Regions from separate parts of the Streptosporangium sp. NPDC050284 genome, predicted to be linked through region 2. Evidence: predicted binding sites of a transcription regulator. Region 2 holds the regulator's gene; the other holds the start of a gene.
What was found. Region 2 encodes LexA, which represses DNA repair genes until DNA is damaged. Its sites were predicted from a motif close to TCGAACANNTGTTCGA; they were not measured.
Positions count from the first base shown of each region.

Region 1: the regulator LexA is predicted to act here: its motif matches at 1,960-1,975, upstream of ACIBH4_RS15900 (SAV_6107 family HEPN domain-containing protein).

Region 1 covers NZ_JBITIZ010000006.1:39,721-43,122, reverse strand. Annotated here, with positions in the region: gene ACIBH4_RS15905 (PP2C family protein-serine/threonine phosphatase) at 1-1,042, shown strand, start outside; gene ACIBH4_RS15900 (SAV_6107 family HEPN domain-containing protein) at 1,265-1,711, opposite strand; gene ACIBH4_RS15895 (L,D-transpeptidase family protein) at 2,088-2,888, opposite strand; gene ACIBH4_RS15890 (YbaK/EbsC family protein) at 3,008-3,402, shown strand, end outside.
Region 2 covers NZ_JBITIZ010000020.1:20,429-23,830, reverse strand. Annotated here, with positions in the region: gene ACIBH4_RS33855 (LysM peptidoglycan-binding domain-containing protein) at 346-621, opposite strand; gene lexA (transcriptional repressor LexA) at 1,461-2,171, shown strand; gene leuS (leucine--tRNA ligase) at 2,660-3,402, opposite strand, start outside.

The DNA of each region.
Region 1 (3,402 bases), on a different contig from region 2:
ACTCCTGCCGTTCGTCGTGATGGCCGTGGTGGCCGCGATCGACTTCGGCACCGGCCCCACGTCCGGCCTTCTGCCGCTGCTCGCCCTCGGCCCGGCCTTCGCCAGCGTGGCCTGCGACCTGACCCGCACCACGGTGGTCGGCGTTGTCGCCCTGGCGCTGTGCTTCGCGCTCGGCCTCTACAACGACATCCTCTCGTCCCGCATCAACATCACCCTCATCGCCATCCTCGGCGTCACCGTGGCCGGCGTGCTGGCCAGCGCCGGACGGCTGCGCCACGAACGCCAGCTCGCCGACGTGCGCTCGGTGGCCGAGGCCGCCCAGCGGGTGTTGCTGCGCCCGGTGCCCCGCCGCGCGGGACCGGGCATCGGCGTGGCCGTCTCGTACACCTCCGCCACGGCGGAGGCCAGGATCGGCGGCGACCTGTACGAGGTCGTCACCACCCCGCACGGGGTGAGGATCATCGTGGGAGACGTCCAGGGCAAGGGCCTGGAGGCCGTGGAGACGGCCGCGGTCGCGCTCGGGGCCTTCCGTGAGGCGGCCCACGACGAGAGAACGCTCCAGGGCGTCGTGGGCCGCCTGGAGAACGCCCTGAGCCGCGAGCTGTCCGGCGAGCAGTTCGTGACCGCCGTGCTGGCCGAGATCAGCGGCGATTCCACCATCACCGTCATCAACTGCGGCCACCCGGCGCCCCTGGTGCTCGACGCCGACGGCGGGGTCTGGTTCGCCGACCCTCCGGACGAGGCGCTCCCGCTGGGTATGAGCGCCCTCAAGGCCGTCGAGCCGCGGCCGCACCACATCCCCTTCGAGCCTGGCGATCAGGTCCTCTTCTACACCGACGGGGTCATCGAGGCACGCGACGACGCGGGCGAGTTCTATCCGCTGCTGGAGCGGGCGTACCTGCTGGAGGGCGAGGACCCCCAGGGCTCGCTGGACGCCCTGCGCGCCGACCTGCTCGACCACGTGGGCAGGCCGCTGAGCGACGACGCCGCGATGCTCCTGCTGCGCCACCGCGCCGTCCGCCAGAACTCCACGGCGGCGTGAGGAAGAGCGCCGCGAGGGAACAGCGGCGCGAAAACGGCTTCACGGCGGCGTGAGAGAACACCGGCGCGAGAAAAGCGTGGGAGAACGAGGCACGAGGGAACGACGGCACGAGAACGTCCCCGTACGCCCTGCGCCCGCCGGCGGGACCGGTGGAGGCGGGACGTACGGGGACGGCGCCGATGAGCTCGGGCGGCCGCTCCCGGGTGGGAGGCCGCTCCCGCTCTAACCGGCTAGAGGGATCCGGCCCGGGAGCATGGGCTGGCTCGGGACACCGAGCAGCTTCTCCACGGTGGTGACGAACCGCTCCGCCTCGGAGATGAGCTCCTCGGCGTCTCGCGAGGACACCGTGCGGGTCAGGCCCGCCTCGGCGGCGGCCCGCTTGGCCGCGCTCGTCTCGAAGTAGGGTGCCCACTCGGCCAGGCGGGGCTCGGCCTCGGGCAGCAGCTCCCAGGCGCTGCGCAGCCTGCGCCTGCGACCCTGCATCGGACGGGGACGGGCCGCCAGGACAGCGGCGGCCGCCCTGAGCGCGGCGAGGTGGGCCGCGACGTAACGCGCGGCGGAGGTCCTGGCGGCGGCGGCCTCTTCGAGGCAGTCGCGCGCGTCTGTGAGGTGTGCCCGCACCGTGGGGGACAGCCGGGGCCCACCGGAATCGCCGAGCCGAGGGGTCATAGCGCTTCAGCCTCCTTGGTCGCAAGCGGCTCCGGCGTTTTCGCCGGTGGTATCACATTCGCAGACCCCACCGACAAATCCGCCGGACGACCGGACGAGGAGCTTCCCCTCTCCCCGTCCACCCTGACCTGGTCCGATCGTCTTCGCCGACGACATGGACCCGATCGGCCGCTCTTGGAACACGAGCCGCGAGCCCCGTGTCATCACATCGAACATAAATTCGATCACTAATACTGTCAAGTAAAACGACGAACAAAGGTTCGACCTTCGGGCATCTGGAGCACGCGAAAGGGCCCCGGGAGATCACCGTCTCCCGGGGCCCCTGCTCGCGCCCGGCGAGGGCACGACCGGCGGCTCGCGTTCCGCCGGATCGCCCCTACCGGACGAACCTGCCTCGGACGTGCACCGGCACTCCCGTACCGAGCAGCCCGGGAAGGACCTCCGCCACGTGCATCGGCAGTCGTACGCAACCGTGGGAGGCGGGCGCCAGCGGCACCGACAGCGCGCCGTGGAAGGCGATGCCCCCGTTGAAGAAGATCGGGTTGTAGAGCTGGCCCAGGTAGGACTTGTGCCAGCCGTCCCTGCGCCAGGTGGTCTTGTAGTCGCCGGTCGGCGTGCGCGCGTCACCGCAGAACCGCTGGGTCCTGCCCTCCCAGGTGGCCGTCTCGCAGTAGGCGATCCCGCTGCCGGAGGAGGTGTGGCTGATCAGCTTCACCGTGCCGTTCACGTAGAGGACCATCACCTGCTTAGCGAGGTTGACCTCCACCCGGGTCGGCTTGCCGTTGGGAACGAGCACCTTCGGCGCCAGGGGGGTCTCCAGAGCGTCCCAGGTCCTGCGTGCCACGGTGCTGGTCGGCGAGATGCCGTTCACCTTCTGGAAGGCCCAGATCGCCGTCAGGGTCGCCCCGCCGTAGCGGCCGTCGATCCTGCCCGGGGCGTAGCCGAGCTCGGTCAGCCGGGTCTGGAGCACCTTCACCGCGGCGCCCTTCGCACCGAGCTTGAGCGTTTTGCCGGGCGCGACGAACGAGGACGCGCCCGTCACCCCCGCCGTGACGGCCGGGGAACCCAACGTCCCCGCCGCCGCGGCGCCGGCAGGAAGGGCGACGCCCACGGAAGAGAGGAGCACGGCCCCCGCCGTCATCAGCGCGGCCACTCCCGGCCGCAGTCCAACCCCCATTTTCGATCAACTCCTCATATCACTATGGATCGGGTCAAGGGACCATAGCGCACGGTTTCCCCGTGCAGACAGCCGGTCATGAAACGGCAATCAACGGTCAATCTGTTTAGAGTGGCCGCGTGCCAGAAAAGTTGCATCCGAACATCGAGAAGGTCGCCGCCGTCCTGCGCGAGCACGGCGTCCCCGGCGAGATCGTCATCTTCGCGGAGGCCACCCCCACCGCCGCCACCGCGGCCGCGCAGCTCGGCTGCGAGGTCGGCGCCATCGCCAACAGCCTGATATTCGACGCCGACGGTGAGCCGCTCCTGGTGCTGACCAGCGGCGCCCACCGCGTCGACACCGACCTGATCGCCAGGACGGCCGGAGCGGAGAAGGTGAAACGCGCCGCCCCCGCCTTCGTGCGGGCGGCCACCGGCCAGGTCATCGGCGGCGTCGCCCCGATCGGCCACCCCGCCCCGGTCAGAACCCTGGTCGACACCTGGCTGGCCAAACACGAGGTCGTCTGGGCCGCGGC
Region 2 (3,402 bases):
CAGCCACTAGATGTTGTGGTCCAACCGTAGAAGTGCTCGACCATGAACGCAAGTTGAAACGACCTTGCGGCACGAAGTCGCTGATCAGCCCTCACGTCCCGGCGTGTCGCCACCCGCGCAAGACCCATCTCACCCCGGGCGCCTCTTCCCTCACAGTCGTCCCAGGCGACCCGTCAGACGAGACCCTCGCACCCCCTCTACACCCCTCGCCCCATCCGCGCCGCCGACCGACCCCATCCCGCTGAAACGAGGCCCACCCCTCTCGCCGACCGTCCCGACGGAGCTCGACCGGGCGCCGTAGCGGTCGCACGAGCCCCGGCCCGATCGCCGGAGCTCGGACCGGCCTCATCTCACGGAGACGAGGCCCTCGGGGAGATAGAGCCGGGCCCCCGGCCGGACCTCCGAGCCGGACAGCCCGTTGAGGTCCATGATGCGACGCACCGTCGAGCCGGTGTCCGCCTCCTTCGTCAGCGCGTCCGCGATCTCCCACAGCGTGTCGTCCGCGTGCACCGTGATCCGCGGCAGCCCCTCAAGGCCCGCCCACTCGTCCGCCGCGACCATGTCGATGCGCCCGCCGACCCAGAGCACCGCCAGGCTGAACAGTGCGAGCAACACCACCACGACGATCCTTCCACGGCGGGTGAGCCGAAGGGGCCGCCGGGTCGCCCCCTTCCGGCCGGCACCCGGCCGGCGTGCGCCCACCGAGGATGCCGTCGCCGGTCGCGGCGCCCTCCTCGGCCCGGCCCCGCGTCCGGCTCCCCGCTCCGGATCACGCCCGGACCACCGTCCTCGCTCACGGCCGGGGCTCCACCCCCGCTCACGCCCGAGCGACCGCCTCGCCTCGCGGCCAGGACTCCGCCCAGGCTCACGCCCGGAGGCCCCGCCGGGCTTTCGCTCAGGCTCACGCGAGGCACGCCCCCGCTTTCGCCCGGATTCCCGCCTCGCCTCACGGCCGGACCCTCGCGCCGCCTCACGGCCGGATCCCCGCCCGGGCTCACGCTCGAAGGCCCGCTCGGGCTCCCTGCCGGACCTTCGCCCCGGCTCGCGGCCGAGGCGCGCCCCCGGCACCGAGTCCCAGGCGGCCTCCCACCCCTGCTTCGCCTCGGACCTCCGCCCGGACTCCGGCGCGGAACCGGGCTCCGGCCTCGGGGGCGGCACGAGCCGCAGGTGCGGCGCCCCCGGTGATCGCTGCGCCGCCCGGGACCTCGGCGCGATCCTGGATCGTGGTGTCGTCGCGGTCGGTTTCACGGTGGCCCCCCATCCCCTCGACCTGGCCGAACACATGTCGAAGAAAGATCGGTGAATCGAACACGATGTCGATCGAACTCCCGTACGATGTTGTACACCACGGCGTCGCCGATTTCGAGGACATTCGAACAATTGTTTGAGTATGATCTTCGGCCGAGGTATGGTCGCTGTGTGCGACGTGTTAAATACAGACCGGGAGGCGAGGAGTTCGTATGAGCCAGCACAACGAGAACGGTTCGGCCGCCAGCGATCTGGCGGTGCGAAGGCGTGACTCCCTTGGCCTCACCCCCAGGCAGCGGAAGATCCTTGAGGTGATCCGTGATTCCGTGCAGCAGCGCGGCTATCCGCCGTCCATGCGGGAGATCGGCGAAGCGGTGCAGCTCACCAGCACCTCCAGCGTGTCGCACCAGTTGACGGCTTTGCAGCGCAAGGGCTACCTGCGGCGTGATCCGCACCGCCCCCGTGCCTTGGAGGTACGCCTTCCCGGCGAGCCCGTGCTGTGGGTTGATCCCGACTCCGGTGAGGACGAGACTCCGGTCAGCCGTCCGACCGCCGCCTATGTGCCCCTCGTCGGTCAGATCGCCGCCGGTGGCCCCATCCTCGCCGAGGAGAGCATCGAAGACGTCTTCGCCCTGCCCAGGCAGCTTGTCGGTGAGGGCACGCTCTTCCTCCTCCAGGTGACCGGCGACTCGATGATCGAGGCCGCCATCGCCAACGGTGACTGGGTGGTCGTGCGCCAGCAGCCGGTCGCCGACAACGGCGACGTGGTCGCCGCGATGATCGACGGCGAAGCCACGGTCAAGACCTTCAAGCGCAGAGACGGCCACGTCTGGCTGGTCCCGCACAACCCCAACTACGACCCGATCCCCGGCGACGAGGCCACCGTGCTCGGCAAGGTCGTCGCGGTCCTCCGCAAGCTCTGACGCGAGCGTCCCACGCAGGCTCCTCAGCGCTCTCCACAGGCTCCGGCCCGTGGAGGCATCGCCGCTCGAGAACGTCGCACGGCACGCGGGTCCGGACCGAGCCACACCGTGGCCACGCGAGCTCAGCATCACGCGCCTCCAGCTTTCTGTGCGACACGCCATAGAACGACATGCCGGATGGGGCTCGACATCATATGTCGAGCCCCATCCGGCGTTCTCAGGTGATGGGACATCCCCGGGAAGCTCTCTCGTCGGCGGGCACGGGAACCCACCCGGCGAGGCCGAGATGGAGGCCCGCCGCTTGAAGCGGTGCGGATTCTCCCCTGAAGTGGTCACGGGGACACACCGGCCGAGCTGACGCGCGCCCCCCGGGATGCCCTCGCAAAGGCACCCCGAGTTCGTAGCGACCCCGTGAGCACGCGGGACGGCCGCGGCCATGACAGTCACTCAGCCGTCCGTCGTCAGCGGCCCGAGAGCACGCGGGACGACTACGGCACGATGTTGACCAGCTTGGGTGCGCGGACGATCACCTTGCGCGGCGTGCCGGAGAGGAAGGGCTGAACCTTCTCCGACCGCAGGGCCAGCGACTCCAGGTCCGCCTCGGAGATCTCCGGGGAGACCTCCAGCCGGTCGCGCACCTTGCCCGCGACCTGGACGACGCAGGTGACCGACTCCTGGACCAGCAGCGCCGGGTCGGCCACCGGCCAGCCCGCGGTGGCGACCGAGGCGGCGTGTCCCAGCCGCTCCCAGCCCTCCTCCGCCGCGTACGGCGCGACCAGGGACAGCATGACCGCTAGGGTCTCGGCGGCCTCCCTGACCGCCGGGTCGGCGGCACCGGGGCCGGAGTCGATGGCCTTGCGTGCTGCGCTCGTCAGCTCCATCATGCGGGCCACCGCGACGTTGAAGCGGTGGGACTCGACCAGCTTGGTGACCTCGTCGATGGTGTGGTGGACGACCTTGCGCAGGTTCAGGTCTCCCGCGGTGACGTCGACGCCGGGCGCGGAGGCCGCGCCGGCTTCGGCCATGACGCGGAACGCGCGGGCGAGGAACTTCTGCGAGGCCGCCGGGGAGACGTCGGACCAGTCGATGTCGTCCTCGGGCGGTCCGGCGAAGACGACGGTCAGCCTGACCGCGTCGACACCGTGGGCGTCGATCTGCTGGCCCAGGTCGACGCCGTTGCCCAGCGACTTGGACATCGCCTTGCCCTGGTTGATGACCTGCCCCTGGTTCA